Regions from separate parts of the Streptomyces sp. NPDC060027 genome, predicted to be linked through region 2. Evidence: predicted binding sites of a transcription regulator. Region 2 holds the regulator's gene; the other holds the start of a gene.
The links. Region 2 encodes HrcA, which represses chaperone genes, less so after heat shock. Its sites were predicted from a motif close to TTNGCACTCNGNNNNNCNGAGTGCNAA; they were not measured.
Positions count from the first base shown of each region.

Region 1 (8,554 bases), on a different contig from region 2:
CGCAATGGCAGATTTCTCCCGCCTTCCCGGTCCGAACGCGGACCTCTGGGACTGGCAGCTCCTCGCGGCCTGCCGCGGGGTCGACAGCTCGCTCTTCTTCCACCCGGAGGGCGAGCGTGGTGCGGCACGGAGCGCTCGTGAGAACTCGGCCAAAGAGGTCTGCATGAGATGCCCGGTGCGCGCGGAGTGCGCGGCACACGCGCTGGCGGTGCGCGAACCGTACGGGGTGTGGGGCGGACTGACCGAGGACGAGCGCGAAGAGCTCATGGGACGGGCACGCAACCGGCTGGTCTCGGCATCGACCACCGCGAGCAGTCCCGCCTCGAACAACTGAAGGAACGTTTCTGCTCTGAAGGCGCGTGCCGGGCGGACGCGGACACGGCGTGGACGAAACGCGTGCCGGGCGGACGCGTACACCGGGTGGACGAAACGCGCGCCGGGCGGACGCGTACACGGCAGGGACCGGCACGGCAGGGAGAGGCACGTCGGCGCGTGCACGCGTGCCCCCGCTTTCGACGCGGCAGAAGCCGTGCGTCCGCGGTAGCCCCCGGCGGGAAGCCGCTAGCGGGCCGCCGCCCGCGCCAGCCGGTCCAGCGTCGCGGCCACCGCGGGCACCGCGGCGAGATCCGGGAGGGTGAGGGCGACGATCTCGCGGCGCACCGCGGGCTCCACCGTCACGGTGCGTGCCCCCTTCGGGCGTACCGACTCGATCGCGAGCTCCGGAAGGACGGCGACGCCGAGTCCCGCGCCCACCAGCCCGACCACGGCCGGATAGTCGTCGGTGGCGAAGTCGATGCGGGGCTCGAAGCCGGCACCGCGGCAGACCTCGACGAGCTGGCCGCGGCAGCGCGGGCAGCCCGCGATCCACGGCTCCCCGGCGAACTCGCCGATCGCCACGGACTCCGACCGCGCCAGCCGGTGCCCCTCGGGCACCAGACCGACGAGGCGGTCCATCAGCAGCGGCCGTACGACGAGGTCGTCCCATTCCTCGACGCCCGGCGCCCCCTCGTAGCGGAACGCGAGCGCGATGTCGCAGTCGCCGGCCCGGAGCTTCTCGACGGACTCGGGCGGTTCGGCCTCCTCCAGGGAGACACGGGTGCCGGGGTGAGCGGCGCGCAGCGCGGCGAGAGCCGTGGGGACGAGGGTGGAACTGCCGCTGGGGAAGGACACCAGCCGGACCCGGCCCGCGCGCAGACCGGCGATCGCGGCGACCTCCTCCTCGGCGGCCGTGAGACCGGCCAGGATGCTCGCCGCGTGCTTGACCAGCGCCTCGCCTGCCTGGGTTAGGCGCATCTCGCGGCCCGTCCGGACGAGCAGGGGGGTGCCCACGGACGACTCCAGGGCCTTCATCTGCTGGCTGACGGCGGGCTGGGTGCAGCCCAGCTCGCGGCCCGCCGCCGAGAAGGATCCGGTGGTGGCGACGGCGCGCAGGACACGGAGATGACGGGCCTCGATCACCTCTTGAGCATAAGCGAATCTTGGATGCGGCGAGAAATATCGCATCGACGCTTTGGGCTGTATCGCCTAGCTTGATGCCATGAAGCTTTTGTCGCTCAACGTCGGCCGGGCGCGGGCCGTCGAGTACACCGACCAGCCGGAGGGCATGACCGGCATCGACAAGCGACCGGTCGACGGGCCGTTGCGCGTGACGGCACCGGGACCCAAGGGGGTCGGCGGGAGCGGACTCGCCGGGGACGCGATCTGCCACCTCCGTCATCACGGCGGTGACGACCAGGCCGTGTACGCGGTCGCGCGCGAGGACCTCGACGACTGGGAGCGCGAGCTCGGCCGGACCCTGCCGAACGGCGTGTTCGGCGAGAACCTCACGACGTGGGGGCTCGACGTGTCCGGCGCGCTGATCGGCGAACGCTGGCGGATCGGTTCCGAGGTCGTCCTGGAGGTCACCTCCGGGCGGATCCCGTGCCGCACCTTCCAGGGGCACCTCGGCGAGAAGGGCTGGGTGAAGCGGTTCACGCGGCGGGGCGCGCCCGGCGCGTATCTGCGGGTGATCGAGCCCGGCGAGATCCGCTCCGGGGACCCGATCGACATCGTGCACCGGCCCGGCCACGATGTCACCGTGGCCGTCGAGTTCCGTGCCTCGACGACCGAACGGGAGCTGCTGCCAAGGCTGTTGACGGCGGGCGACGCACTGCACCCGGAGACCCGGGCGGCGGCGCGGGAGTACCTGGCGAAGTACGGCGCGTAGGGTCCGCCGCGGGTCAAGCCGAACGGGGTGCGGAGAACTCGTGGAACCCGGTCGGACGTTGGGCGGCACCGGCCACCGGGCGGCAGGGTCGGTCACTAATCTTGCGCCATGACAACGGCTCTGATTACGGGATCGACCGCGGGAATCGGTGCCGCCTTCGCGCGGCGGCTGGCGGCGGACGGGCACAACCTCGTGCTGGTGGCGCGGGACACGAAGCGGCTGCGGGAGCAGGCGACCGAGCTGCACGACCGGCACGCCATCGAGGCGGAGGTGCTCACGGCGGACCTGGCGACGGACGAGGGTATCGAAGCGGTGGCCGCCCGCCTGTCCGACCGCAGGAACCCGGTCGACCTGCTGGTCAACAACGCCGGCTTCGGCAACAAGGGCCGCTATCTGGACGTGTCGATGGCGGACGAGCTGAAGATGCTCAAGGTGCACTGCGAGGCGGTGCTCCGGCTGACGTCGGCGGCGACCGAGGCGATGCGCGAGCGCGGCCGGGGCGGCGTCGTCAACGTCGCGTCGGTGGCCGCGTTCGTGCCGCGGGGCACGTACGGGGCGTCGAAGGCGTGGGTCGTGCAGTTCACCCAGGGCGCGGCGAAGGACCTCGCGGGCAGCGGGGTGCGGCTGATGGCGCTGGCTCCCGGTTTCGTGCGCACCGAGTTCCACGAGCGGGCCGGCATGGGCACGGACAACATCCCGAACTGGATGTGGCTCGACGCCGACAAGCTGGTCGCGGCGGCACTCGCCGATCTGGCGCGCGGCCGGACCCTGTCCATTCCGGACCCGCGCTACAAGGCGCTGATGGGCGTGGTGAAGGTGACGCCGCGGGCGCTGCTGGGCGGGATCACGTCGAGGACCGGGCGGAAGTACGGCCCCCAGTAAGGGCGATCACGCAGGTCGCGCGGTTCGCGTGGGGCGCGCTCGCGCGTCCCGTGCGGTGGGTGGTGTCGCCCCTCCGGTGGGAGGATTGAGGGTGAATCAACCGGACCAAGGGGCCGGAGGCGGCGCCATGACATTCGTGCAGTTGATTGACTGTAGAACCAGTCGGTTCGACGAGATGAACCGGCTGATGGACACCTGGGTCGAGAGGACCAAGGGGAAACGGACCGCGACGCACAGCGTCATCGGCAAGGACCGTGCCGACGCGAGCCACTTCGTGGAGATCGTGGAGTTCCCGTCGTACGAAGACGCGATGCGGAACTCGAAGCTTCCGGAGACCGACACGATCTTCCAGGAGATGGTGGCGCTCTGCGACGGGATGCCGACGTTCACGGACCTGGACGTGGTGCGCGACGAGCAGCTCTACGCGACGAACGTCCGCACGTACTTCGACATGCTGGCGGGCCCGGGTGAGCTGGAGCCGCTCAACGGTCTGATGGCTGAGAGCTATCACGACCACGATCCCGCCAACGAACAGGACACCATCGGGCTCGACGCGGTGCGGCGCGAGATCGAGATGTGGCGCGGCGGCTTCGACTTCGCGTTCACGATCGAGGACCAGATCACGGAGGGGGACCGCGTCTGCACGCGGTGGACCTGGAACGGCACGCACACGGGCGACTTCATGGGGATCCCGGCGTCCGGGAAGCAGGCCTCCATGACCGGCACGACCATCTTCCGGTGCGGGGAGGACGGAAAGATCGTCGAGGGCTGGTGGCAGTACGACCGGCTGGGTCTGATGGCCGGGCTGGACGCGCTGGACGCGCTGGCGGGCTGACCGCATCGGCGCGCTGGACGCCCTGGAGGGCTGACCGCTCGGTGTGCCGGAGGGACGGTCCCGGGGAAACAGCCTCACGGAAACGCGGGAGGTCCCCGTTCCTGATGGAACGGGGACCTCTTCACGACGTCACGCCTCGGTGGGCGTGTCCGTCTTCATGACGTCGTACGTCAGTGGGAGTGACCGTGGCCGCCGTGACCGGCGTCGCTCTCGTCCTCGGCCGGCTTCTCGACGACCAGGGTCTCGGTCGTGAGGAGCAGGGAGGCGATGGAGGCGGCGTTCTCCAGGGCGGAGCGGGTGACCTTGACCGGGTCGATGACGCCGGCCTTGACCAGGTCGCCGTACTCGCCGGTGGCGGCGTTGAAGCCCTGGCCCTTGTCGAGCTCGGCGACCTTGGAGGTGATGACGTAACCCTCCAGGCCGGAGTTCTCGGCGATCCAGCGCAGCGGCTCGACGGCGGCCTTGCGGACGACCGCGACACCCGTGGCCTCGTCGCCGGTCTTGCCGAGGTTGCCCTCGAGGACCTTGACGGCGTGGACCAGCGCGGAGCCACCACCGGAGACGATGCCCTCCTCGACCGCGGCGCGGGTCGCGGAGATGGCGTCCTCCAGACGGTGCTTCTTCTCCTTGAGCTCCACCTCGGTGGCGGCGCCGACCTTGATCACGCACACGCCGCCGGCCAGCTTCGCGAGGCGCTCCTGGAGCTTCTCGCGGTCCCAGTCGGAGTCGGTGTTCTCGATCTCGGCCTTGATCTGGTTGACGCGGCCGACGACCTCGTCGGAGCTGCCGCCACCGTCGACGATCGTGGTGTCGTCCTTGGTGACGGTCACGCGGCGGGCGCTGCCGAGCACGTCCAGGCCGACCTGGTCGAGCTTGAGGCCGACCTCCTCGGCGATGACCTGACCACCGGTGAGGGTGGCGATGTCGCCGAGCATGGCCTTGCGGCGGTCACCGAAGCCGGGGGCCTTCACGGCGACGGCGTTGAACGTGCCGCGGATCTTGTTCACGACCAGGGTCGACAGGGCCTCGCCCTCGACGTCCTCGGCGATGATCAGCAGCGGCTTGGAGGCGTTCGACTGGATGACCTTCTCCAGCAGCGGCAGCAGGTCCTGGATGGAGCTGATCTTGCCCTGGTGGATGAGGATGTACGGGTCGTCGAGGACGGCCTCCATACGCTCCTGGTCGGACACCATGTACGGGGACAGGTAGCCCTTGTCGAAGGCCATGCCCTCGGTGAAGTCCAGCTCCAGACCGAAGGTGTTGGACTCCTCGACGGTGATGACACCGTCCTTGCCGACCTTGTCCATCGCCTCGGCGATGAGCTCGCCGACCTGCGGGTCCTGGGCGGACAGACCGGCGACGGCCGCGATGTCGGACTTCTCGTCGATCGGGCGCGCGGTGGCGAGGAGCTCGTCGGAGACCGCCTTGACGGCCGCGTCGATGCCCTTCTTCAGCAGCGCCGGGGAGGCACCCGCGGCGACGTTCTTCAGGCCCTCGCGCACGAGCGCCTGGGCGAGCACGGTGGCGGTGGTCGTACCGTCACCCGCGATGTCGTTGGTCTTGGTCGCCACCTCCTTCACCAGCTGGGCACCGAGGTTCTCGAACGGGTCCTCGACCTCGACCTCACGGGCGATGGTCACGCCGTCGTTGGTGATGGTGGGGGCGCCGAACTTCTTGTCGATGACGACGTTGCGGCCCTTGGGGCCGATCGTCACCTTCACCGTGTCGGCAAGCTTGTTGACGCCGCGCTCAAGGGCGCGACGGGCGTCCTCGTCGAACTTCAGGATCTTCGCCATGGGAGCGGTTCAGCCCTCTCGGAAAACTTGGGAGAAACGAACGGCGCCCCCAGCGCCCGGTTCATCAAAGGTAGCGGGGGCCAGGGGCGCAGTTCACTGCAATGCTTGGTGCGGGGTTGTCCGGGGGAAGCCCCCGGACGCCCTTACCGGGTGAATTACTTCTCGATGATCGCGAGCACGTCGCGAGCCGAGAGGACGAGGTATTCCTCGCCGTTGTACTTCACCTCGGTGCCGCCGTACTTGCTGTAGAGAACGATGTCGCCGACGGCGACGTCGAGCTCGACACGCTTGCCGTCCTCGACACGGCCCGGACCCACGGCCAGGACGACGCCCTCCTGGGGCTTCTCCTTCGCAGTGTCCGGAATGACCAGGCCAGAGGCCGTGGTCTGCTCGGCGTCGAGCGGCTGGACCACAATGCGGTCCTCGAGCGGCTTGATGGCAACCTTGGAGCTGGCGGTCGTCACGATCCGACCTCCCCCTTCGGAGATCTCACGGGGTTAACTGTCTGAGGTGGCGACCAGGTCGATCCGTCGTCGCGGGTGCCGGACCTGCCCGTCGCTATTGGCACTCTCCAGGGGGGAGTGCCAGACCTGAGACTATGACTGCGATTAGCACTCGGTCAAGCGGAGTGCCAAAGGCGTCGGCGTGGCGCGGGCCGGAAGGTGCCGGAGCGGGGCGACCGGGCGGCCCCTAGAGGTAGTTCTCCAGCCGGGCCGGAGTGAAGCCCTCCGCCTGGATGCGCCGGAGCAGCCGGACCGTGGCGTCCGTGAGATCGGGTTCGCCGAAGCCGCAGAGGATGTCGCCCGGCCGGAGCCGGTGCGCGTCGGCGGCGCGGCCGAGGACGATCGCGGTGACCCCGCAGTCGGCGGCGGCGCGCAGGGTGGTGCTGTCGTACCTGCCGTAGGGGGGCCGCAGCAGCCGGGGCCGGATGCCGAAGCGCTGCCGGAGTTTGTCCTGCTGTCCGCAGATCTCGGCGCGCTGGCCGGCGTAGGGCAGGCCGCGCAGGGAGGCGTGGTCGAGGGTGTGGTTCTGGACGCTCGCGCCGACCGCGCGCAGCCGGGCGAAGTGCCCGTACCCCGGCCCGACGACACCGTCCGTGAGGAACACGCTGACCGGCAGCCGCAGTTCGCGGACCATGTCGACGAACCGGGGATCGCGCTCCACCCCGTCGTCGTACGTCAGGAAGACCACCTTGTCGTGGGTGCGCACATGGTCCACGACGGGCGGCAGTCCCGGGCCCGCGGTGCGTGCGGTGGTCCGGGCGGGCGCCTTCGGGGCCGCGGCGAGCGGGGTGGCCAGACCCCAGCGGCGGTACGCCGCCTCCTGCGGACGCACCCGCTGGGCCGCCTTCTTGCCCAGCCGCTCGATGGGGTCGACGGACTGCGCGCAGCCACCGAGCAGCACCGCCGCGAGCAGGCCGGCGAGCGCCGCCCGCACCCTCACAGGTAGTCCTCGAGGCGCGCGACCGCGTACCCCTTGCGGGTGACCGTCTTCAGGAAGCGGCGGACCATGTCGGGCATCGTGCCGTTCCAGTCCTTGCGGCCCCGGAAGTGGGTGAGGACGATGTCGCCGGGGTGCAGGTCCTGGTCGTCCTCGCGGTACTCCCAGTGGTCGACGAAGACTTCCTCGTTCCAGATGGGCGCGTACGCGACGCCGCAGGACTTGGCGGCGCGCAGGGTGTCCTGGTTGTAGTTGCCGTACGGCGGGCGGAAGAGGACCGGGCGCTTGCCGAACTGCTTCTTCATCACGTCCTGCATGCCGCAGATCTCGCGCTTCTGCCGCGCGTAGGACAGGGCGGGCAGATAGGGGTGGTGCAGCGTGTGGTTGTTGAGGGTGATGCCGCGGTCGCGCATCTTGCGGAAGTACCCGTAGCCGTCCTTGACCAGGTAGTCGCTGAGGAAGGCGGTGTACGGGATCTTCAGGTCGCTCATCATCCGCAGGAAGGCGGGGTCCTTCTCCTCGCCGTCGTCGATGGTGAGGAAGACGACCTTGTCCTTGGTGGGGACGGTCGTGAAGACCGGCGGCAGCCCCAGCTCCTCCTGGTCGTCGACCTCGAACCCCTTGCGGGCCTCGATGACCGGCTTCCTGGCGGGCGGCGCCGGGGGTGTCAGCGGCACCTCGGCGAGTCCCCAGCGCTTGGCGGCGGCGACACGCCGGGCCTGTGCCAGCCGGAGCCGGGAGGCGTACGCGTCGAGGGCGCGGGCCGGGGGCGCCTGGAGCCGGACCTGCCGACCGTGGGCCGGCTTGGCGGCGTCGGCGTCGGCGCCGGAACCGGAACCGGGGGCGGAGCCGGAGCCGGTCTCGGCACAACCGGAGACGAGGAGGGCGAGGGCGAGCACGCCGACTCCCCAGCGCGCACCGGCCCCGTTTGTGCCGTTTTTATCATTTTGTCGTACGGGTCGCATGGGGCCGGATCCTCCCAGGTCACCGCCCTCGCCAAGGCCCCGACACCGCCGCCCGAAGCACACCGTCCACCGACTGGCCCACAATGGCCGGGTGAACGACGTCTCCTTCGCCTCCCTCCTCACCGCCGAGGGCCGCGCCCTGCTCGACGAGGTCCGCGCCACCGAACCGGCACAGGAACTGGCCGTCGCCACCCGGCTGCGCCGCGACCACCCCGCCGAACTGGTCTCGGCGGCCCTCGGACAGGCCCGGCTGCGACAGCGGGCGGCGGCGAAGTTCGGGGCCGAGGACGCCGGACGGATGTTCTTCACCCCGAACGGGGTCGAGCAGTCCACCCGGACAAGCGTGGCGGTCCACCGCGCCGAGCGGCTGCGCGCCCTGGGAGTCCGGTCCGTCGCCGATCTCTGCTGCGGCATCGGCGGCGACGCGATC
Region 1 covers NZ_JBHWVI010000021.1:29,820-38,373, forward strand. The annotation lists gene ACFWBT_RS08155 (WhiB family transcriptional regulator) at 5-334, shown strand; gene ACFWBT_RS08160 (LysR family transcriptional regulator) at 562-1,458, opposite strand; gene ACFWBT_RS08165 (MOSC domain-containing protein) at 1,538-2,206, shown strand; gene ACFWBT_RS08170 (SDR family NAD(P)-dependent oxidoreductase) at 2,315-3,088, shown strand; gene ACFWBT_RS08175 (ester cyclase) at 3,216-3,923, shown strand; gene groL (chaperonin GroEL) at 4,094-5,719, opposite strand; gene groES (co-chaperone GroES) at 5,875-6,183, opposite strand; gene ACFWBT_RS08190 (polysaccharide deacetylase family protein) at 6,410-7,162, opposite strand; gene ACFWBT_RS08195 (polysaccharide deacetylase family protein) at 7,159-8,124, opposite strand; gene ACFWBT_RS08200 (methyltransferase domain-containing protein) at 8,216-8,554, shown strand, end outside.
Region 1: a site for HrcA is predicted at 6,328-6,354, ahead of groES (co-chaperone GroES). Genes of this name have one in related genera too.

Region 2 (8,554 bases):
AGGCGCCGTCGACGGCGCGGGTGACCTTGCCCTTGACGACGATGTCCCGTCCGTCGCCGGTCTGGCCCTGGCAGTCGACGGACGCCACGGTGTTCTCCGTCGGCGAGGGCGACTTCCCGGGCGTGTAGACCTTGTTGGCGCCGCCGTAGTGCGCCGTGCAGCTGAGCCAGCGCACGTCCACCTGGCGCCGTTCGAGTTCTTTCGTCGCCGTCTGGTCGGTCGTGTAGGACACGGTGGCGGCGCTGAGCCCGTCCCCGGGCTCGCACGCGGCCACTCCGAACACGCCGGCCGCGCCCAGCCCGACGGCCATCAGCACCCGCCTGCGCCCCGTCCGGCTCCTGATACGCCTCAAAGCCCCCATGGACGGCAGCGTGCCACCGCACGGCCCACCGCGGTAGACCGCATGCGGCCATCGGGCGCACAACCACCCGAAGGAGTTCCTCGTCCCGGTGGCCGGGACGGCCCCGGGTCGCTCGTCAGCCGAGCAGCAGCTGCCACTCCTGGAGTTCCACCAAGTTCCCCTCGGGGTCCTTGAGATGGGCGACGCGCATCCGGTCCGTCATGGGCGCCGGGCCGTGCAGCAGAGTCGCGCCGCGTGAGACGACCTGCTCGCAGTAGGTGTCGAGGTCGTCCACCCGCAGCACCACCAGCGAGCGGTGCCCGGTCACCACGTCACCGAGCTCGCCCAGGACCCCGGCCATCATCGCGCGGTCCTGGAGGGCGATGCCCGCCGACCCGGTGACGGGACTGAACTTCTCGTACGGGCCCTTGGCCGCGCCCGACTGGGGCTTGAGGCCGAGGACTTCGGAGTAGAAGCGGTAGCAGGCGGCGAAGTCGGAGACGAGCAGCCGTACCTGGGCGAGTTCCATGGAATCCCTGCTGGATGTGCGGGTGACGGGTCAGGACCAGCGGCCGGTGCGGGCCAGCAGCAGTGCCGTGGCCACGGTCCCGGCCGTCGACGTACGCAGCACCGTACGCCCCAGGTGGAACATCTTCGCGCCCGCCTCGGTGAAGAGCGCGACCTCTTCCGGGGAGATCCCGCCCTCGGGGCCGACCACCAGGACGATCTCCCCGGAACCGGGCAGGCCGGCCGTCGCGAACGGCTCGGTGCCGAGTTCGGTGTCCTCGTGGAGTACGGCGGCGAGATCGGCTTTGGCGAGAAGTGCGGCAACCTGCTTGGTCGTCATCGCGTCCGCGACCTCCGGGAAGCGCACCCGGCGGGACTGCTTGCCGGCCTCCCGGGCGGTGGCGCGCCACTTGGTGAGCGCCTTCAGGCCCCGGTCGCCCTTCCACTGGGTGATGCAGCGGGAGGCGGCCCAGGGGACGATCGCGTCGACGCCGGTCTCGGTCATGGTCTCGACGGCCAGCTCCCCCCGGTCGCCCTTGGGCAGGGCCTGGACGACGGTGATGCGCGGCTCCTCGGCCGGTTCCTCCGCCACCGAGTCCATCTTCACGATCAGCCGGTCCTTGCCCTCGGTGTCGAGGACGACGCAGTCCGCCCAGCGCCCGGCCCCGTCGGTGAGTACGACGTCCTCGCCGGGTCGCAGCCGTTTCACGGAGACGGCGTGCCGTCCCTCGGCGCCGTCGAGGACGTAGCGTCCGCCGCCGCCCGCGTCGAAGTGGTCGACCAGGAACACCGGTGCCGTCATCGGGCCGCACCCTCTTCCGGGATCTCGTCGGTTGCCGACAACGCTGTCTTGGCGGCGGCGATCTCGGCGTTCAGTATCTCCACCAGCTGCCCGGCGGGCAGGTCGCGCGCCATGCGGTGGCCCTGTCCCGCCCACAGCGCCATGCCCTGCGCGTCGCCCGCCTTGGCGGCCGCCTTGCGCAGCGGCGAGGTCAGGTGGTGGATCTCGGGGTAGGCGGCGGGGGCGTACGGGCCGTGCTCGCGCATGAAGCGGTTGGCCAGCCCGCGCGCCGGCCGCCCGGAGAACGCGCGCGTGAGTTCCGTGCGGACGAAGAGGGGGTTGGTCAGCGCCTCCTTGTGCACGGCGTTCGCGCCGGACTCGGGGGTGGCGAGGAACGCCGTGCCGAGCTGGGCCGCGTTCGCGCCCGCGGCGAGGGCGGCGGCGATCTGGCTGCCGCGCATGATGCCGCCGGCCGCGACGATCGGGATCTGCACCGTCTCGCGGACCTGTGCGATCAGGGAGAGCAGCCCGATGCCCGTGCCGTCCGTCTCCGGGTTGTCGCGGTGGGTGCCCTGGTGTCCGCCGGCCTCGATGCCCTGCACGATGACGGCGGCGGCGCCCGCCAGCTGCACGGCGAGGGCTTCCTCGGCCGTGGTCGCGGTGACCAGGGTGAGCGTGCCGGCGCGGCGCAGGGAGTCCAGCACGTCCTGGCTCGGCACGCCGAAGTGGAAGGAGACCACGGCCACCGGGTTGTCGAGGAGGACCGCGAGCTTGGCGTCGTAGCCGTCGTCGCGGCCGCTGTCCGGATCGCCGAGCTCGGTCTCGTACCAGGCGGCCTCACCCGCGAGCTGGTTGGCGTAGACCGTGACCGCGGCGGCGGAAGGCAGCGCGGCGCCGGACGCTCCGGTGGAGCCGGTGCCTGCGCCGGCGTACTCGGGCTGTGGCATGAACAGATTGACGCCGAAGGGACGTCCGGTCAGCCCGCGCAGCTGCTTGATCTCCTGGTACATACCGTCGGCGGTCTTGTACCCGGCGGCGAGGAATCCCAGCCCGCCCGCCTCGGACACGGCGGCCGCGAGCTGGGGGACGGAAACGCCGCCCGCCATGGGGGCCTGCACGATCGGGTGAGGGAAGAGATCGGTCAGTGCGGAGGACATGACGGCATGTTGTCACGTCCTCAGTACAAGTCCGAATCCGGCCGTCCGCCCGGCAGGGACCACCGGGATGGGCGGGCACGGGGTGGCATTACCACCCCGCGCCGCGCTTGGGTCAGCGACCGTTGAAGGCGTCCTTCAGGCGCGAGAAGAGCCCCTGCTGACCAGGCTGGAACTGACCGGTGGGCCGCTCCTCGCCGCGCAGTACGGCGAGCTCGCGCAGCACCCGCTCCTGCTCCGCGTCGAGCTTGGTCGGCGTGGTGACCTCGACGTGCACGATGAGGTCGCCGCGGCCGCCGCCGCGCAGGTGGGTGACACCCCGGCCGTGCAGCGGGATCGACTGACCGGACTGGGTGCCCGGACGGATGTCGACCTCCTCCATGCCGTCGAGGGTCTCCAGCGGCACCTTCGTGCCGAGGGACGCCGCGGTCATCGGGATGGTGACCGTGCAGTGCAGGTCGTCGCCCCTCCGCTGGAAGGTCGAGTGCGGCAGCTCGTGGATCTCGACGTACAGGTCACCGGCGGGGCCGCCGCCGGGGCCGACCTCGCCCTCGCCCGCGAGCTGGATCCGTGTGCCGTTGTCCACACCGGCCGGGATCTTGACCGTGAGGGTGCGACGGGACCGGACCCGGCCGTCGCCCGCGCACTCGGGGCACGGGGTCGGGACCACGGTGCCGAAGCCCTGGCACTGCGGACACGGCCGCGAGGTCATGACCTGGCCGAGGAAGGACCGCGTGACCTGGGACACCTCGCCGCGACCGCGGCACATGTCACAGGTCTGCGCGGCGGTGCCGGGCGCGGCACCCTCGCCGTTGCAGGTGGCGCAGACGACGGCCGTGTCGACCTGGATGTCCTTCGTGGTGCCGAAGGCCGCCTCGTCCAGCTCGATCTCCAGCCGGATCATGGCGTCCTGGCCCCGGCGGGTGCGCGAGCGCGGTCCGCGCTGCGACGCCGTGCCGAAGAAAGCGTCCATGATGTCCGAGAAGTTCCCGAAGCCGCCCGCGCCGAAGCCGCCGGCGGCGCCGCCCTGCTGGGACAGCGGGTCACCGCCGAGGTCGTAGACCTGCTTCTTCTGCGGGTCCGACAACACCTCGTACGCGGCGTTGATCTCCTTGAAGCGCTCCTGCGTCTTCGGATCGGGATTGACGTCCGGGTGCAGCTCGCGAGCGAGCCTCCGGAACGCCTTCTTGATCTCGTCCTGGGACGCGTCGCGGCGCACGCCGAGTACGGCGTAGTAGTCCGTGGCCACTCAGGACTCCGCCAGGATCTGTCCGACGTACCGTGCCACCGCTCGTACCGCTCCCATCGTTCCCGGGTAATCCATGCGGGTCGGGCCGACCACGCCGAGTTTGGCTACTGCCTCGCCGCCCGAACCGTAGCCGACGGAGACCACGGACGTGGAGTTGAGTCCCTCATACGCGTTCTCGTGCCCGATTCGCACGGTCATGCTCGAATCCCCGGCCTCTCCAAGCAACTTGAGGAGCACAACCTGCTCCTCCAGCGCTTCGAGCACCGGCCGGATGGTGAGAGGGAAGTCATGTCCGAAACGGGTGAGATTGGCGGTACCGCCGATCATCAGCCGCTCCTCGGTCTCCTCGACGAGTGTCTCCAGCAGAGTGGAGAGCACTGTCGAGACCGTACCCCGGTCCTCCGCCTCGAAGGCGTCCGGGAGGTCCTGCACGAGCTGCGGGACGTCCGCGAAGGGGCGCCCCGCGACCCTGCTGTTGAGCCGGGCCCGCAGATCCGCGAGCGACGTCTCACCGAACGGCGCGGGAGAGTTGATCATGCGCTGCTCGACCCGGCCGGTGTCCGTGATCAGCACGAGCATCACCCGCGCGGGGGCGAGCGACAGCAGCTCCACATGGCGCACGGTCGAGCGGGTCAGCGAGGGGTACTGCACGACGGCGACCTGCCGGGTGAGCTGCGCGAGCAGCCGCACGGTCCGCCCGACGACGTCGTCGAGGTCGACGGCACCGTCCAGGAAGTTCTGGATGGCCCGCCGCTCGGGCGCGGTCATCGGCTTGACTCCGGCGAGCTTGTCGACGAAGAGCCGGTACCCCTTGTCCGTGGGGATGCGCCCGGCGCTGGTGTGCGGCTGGGCGATGTAGCCCTCGTCCTCAAGGGCGGCCATGTCGTTGCGGACGGTCGCCGGCGACACGCCGAGCCGGTGCCGCTCGGTGAGCGCCTTGGAACCGACCGGTTCCTCGGTGCCGACATAGTCCTGGACGATGGCGCGCAGCACCTCGAGCCTGCGTTCACTGAGCATCGCGCACACCTCCAGAAGTCGACTCGATGGTCTTCGTGGCCTTCGTGGCTTTCGCCTGGCACTCAGCGCACGCGAGTGCCAACGTTCCCCGGCCCAGTGTACGGCGGTGGGGCACGACCCCGGCAAGGGCGGGCCTGCGATGTCGTGCGCGGCACCCGGTCACCGCTAGCGTCGCCGTATGAGGCTGACTTGGGAAGAGCTGGGGTGGGAAAGGGTGGCACCCCGGGTCGGGCGGCGGCGACTTCCGGACTGGGACTGCACGGTCGGGCTCGTCGTCGGCGAGGGCGCGGCCCTGATGATCGACGCGGGGTCGAGCCTCGCGGAGGGCGCGTGGCTGCGCGCCGAGGCCGAACGGCTCCTCGGGCCGGAGCGCCGAGTGACGCACCTCGCACTGACCCATCCGCATTTCGATCACATCTTCGGCGCGGCGGCGTTCACGGACGTGGAGGTCTTCGGCGCGGTCGGGCTGGACGCGGTCTTCGCCCACGAGCGCGAGGAGCTGCGCGCGGACGCCGTGCGCAACGGTCTCGACCCGGACGCGGCGGCCGAGGCGGCGGACCTGCTGGTCGCTCCCCGGCACTCCGTGAGCGGCGAGTGGACCCTCGACCTGGGCGGCGGGCTCCAGGTGCTGCTGGCGAACGTCGGCCCGGGGCACACGGGCCACGACCTGGCGGTCCTGATCCCCGGCGCGCCCGGGCCACCCTCGCCGGCGGAGCCACCGGGATCGCCCGCACCGCCCGCACCGCCCGCCCGGCCCGCGTCGCGCGCGTCGCTCCCGCCGCCCGCGTCGCTCACGTCGCCCGAGATCGTCTTCTGCGGCGATCTGGTGGAGGAGTCCGGCGAACCCCAGGCGGGCCCGGACGCCGTACCGTCGCACTGGCCTGCCGCCCTGGACCGGCTGGTGGACCTGGGTGGGGAGGACGCGGTGTACGTGCCGGGGCACGGGGCGGCGGTGGACGCGGCGTTCGTCAGGGCGCAGCGGGAGCAGCTGGCGACGCGCTTCGGCGTGTCGTAGGGATCAGCACACCGCTCGCCCGCCGCTTCTCCTATCGTCATCCGAATGCGCCAGTACTCTCCGGACCTGACCCCGCCGTGGAAGAAGCCCCAGCCCGTGCCCGAGGTCCCGGCGGACCCGGGCCTGGTCGTCGAGGAACCCGGCACCGGCTTCTGCGGTGCGGTGATCCGCTGCGAGGCGGGCACGGTGACCCTGGAGGACCGCTTCGGCAAGCACCGGGTGTTCCCGCTGGAGCCGCGCGGCTTCCTCCTGGAGGGCAGGGTGGTGACGCTGGTGCGCCCGACGGCCGGGGCACCCGTGCGTCCCAGCCGTACGGCTTCCGGCTCGGTGGCGGTGCCCGGCGCCCGCGCCCGGGTCGCGCGGGCCGGGCGCATCTACGTCGAGGGCCGCCACGACGCCGAACTGGTCGAGCGGGTGTGGGGCGACGACCTGCGCGTCGAGGGCGTCGTCGTGGAGTACCTGGAGGGCGTCGACGACCTCCCGGCGATCGTCGCCGCGTTCGACCCGGGCCCGGACGCCCGGCTCGGCGTCCTCGTCGACCACCTGGTCCCGGGTTCGAAGGAGTCCCGGATCGCCGAGGCGGTCACGAGCGACCACGCCCTGGTGCTGGGTCACCCGTACATCGACATCTGGGAGGCCGTGAAGCCGTCCTCCGTGGGCATCCCGGGCTGGCCGAGGGTCCCGCGCGGCCAGGACTGGAAGACGGGCGTGTGCCGGGCCCTGGGCTGGCCGGAGAACACCGGCGCGGCCTGGCAGCACATCCTGTCCCGGGTGCACTCCTACAAGGACCTGGAGCCGGAACTCCTGGGCCGGGTGGAGGAACTGATCGACTTCGTCACAGCGCCGGAGTGACGCGAAGTCCGTCGGCGTCATCGGGGCCGAGGGCGGCCCGTCTCGTCCGGCTGCCCCCGGTACGAAACCGGCTGCTCCTTGTAGCCGAACCACAGCTCGGGTGCCCACCGCAGAAGCGCCTTCACGTACGCCTGGTGGATTCGCCGACGTCGACGCGGTACCGGAGCCGGGGCAGATCCGGCCGGAGCGGGTCCGTGTCGCGGACGAACCTCCACAGCAGCGGGTCGTCGCGGTCGATCTCGTCCCGCGGGCACAGCTCGACCGTGCGGATGAAGTCCTTGGGGCTTCTCGCCCAGTAGATGCCCGCCCCGGTCAGCGAGTCCCAGCGGATCAGCGCGACCTCCTTGCCGCGCATCCACCAGAAGCCGGTCGCGTCGAAGGCGGTGATCCAGTGGCGGGCCCGCCAGCGGGAGACGAGCAGGAACACCCCGCCGAGGCCCACCGCCATCAGGGGGCCGGCCAGGATCCACGCGAGGCCGATACCGCCGCTGTCCGCGGCGATCCAGCACCCCATCCCGCCGACCCCGAGGTTCGCCGTCCCGAGCGGCAGTCCGAACAGGAGCCTGCGCAGTCCGTACCGCAGGACGGTCGCGTCCTCGGCCGGACACTTACCAGCGATCATGGCCGCGGACTGTACGTGACCAGGCGTTCAGTCCACCAGATCCCGGACGACGGCGTCCGCGAGCAGTCGCCCGCGCAGGGTGAGAACGGCGCGACCTGCGTCGTACGGACCGGCTTCGAGGAGCCCGTCGGACAGCGCGCGGCGGGAGGCCGCGAGCCCGTCGGGGCGGAGCAGGGAGAGCGGGCAGCCCTCGCGCAGCCGCAGTTCGAGGAGGATGCGCTCGACCCGGCGGTCCTCGTCGGAGAGCAGTTCGCGCCCGGCGCCCGGCGAGCGGCCCGAGGCCAGTGCGGACGCGTACGCCCCGGGATGTTTCACGTTCCACCAGCGAACGCCGCCGACGTGGCTGTGCGCGCCGGGGCCCGCTCCCCACCAGTCGGCGCCGCGCCAGTACAGCTCGTTGTGCAGACAGCGGCCGGCCTCGGAGGTGGCCCAGTTCGACACCTCGTACCAGTCGAAGCCCGCCGCCGACATCACCTCGTCCGCGATCAGGTAGCGGTCCGCGTGCACGTCGTCGTCGGTCATCGGGACCTCGCCGCGGCGGATGCGGCGCGCGAGCTGGGTGCCCTCCTCGACGATGAGCGCGTACGCGGAGATGTGGTCGGGACCGGCGCCGAGGGCCGCTTCGAGCGATGCCCGCCAGTCGTCGTCCGACTCGCCCGGCGTGCCGTAGATCAGATCAAGGTTCACATGTGCGAAGCCGGCCGCCCGGGCCTCGGCGACACAGGCCTCCGGGCGGCCGGGGGTGTGCGTGCGGTCGAGCACCTTCAGGACGTGCTGCCGGGCACTCTGCATGCCGAAGGAGACACGGTTGAAGCCGCCGGCGCGCAGCGTCGCGAGGTACTCCGGGTCGACCGACTCCGGGTTCGCCTCCGTCGTGATCTCCGCGTCGTCCGCGAGCCCGAACTCGTCCCGGATCGCCCCCAGCATCCGTACGAGATCGGCGGCGGCCAGCAGCGTTGGCGTACCGCCTCCGACGAAGACCGTGCGGACGGGGCGCGGGTCGTCGCCAAGCACCTT
Region 2 covers NZ_JBHWVI010000003.1:85,241-93,794, forward strand. The annotation lists gene ACFWBT_RS01600 (hypothetical protein) at 1-361, opposite strand, end outside; gene ACFWBT_RS01605 (VOC family protein) at 477-869, opposite strand; gene ACFWBT_RS01610 (16S rRNA (uracil(1498)-N(3))-methyltransferase) at 900-1,649, opposite strand; gene ACFWBT_RS01615 (nitronate monooxygenase) at 1,646-2,785, opposite strand; gene dnaJ (molecular chaperone DnaJ) at 2,898-4,031, opposite strand; gene hrcA (heat-inducible transcriptional repressor HrcA) at 4,032-5,048, opposite strand; gene ACFWBT_RS01630 (MBL fold metallo-hydrolase) at 5,227-6,063, shown strand; gene ACFWBT_RS01635 (DUF3097 domain-containing protein) at 6,109-6,915, shown strand; gene ACFWBT_RS01640 (hypothetical protein) at 7,037-7,537, opposite strand; gene hemW (radical SAM family heme chaperone HemW) at 7,565-8,554, opposite strand, start outside.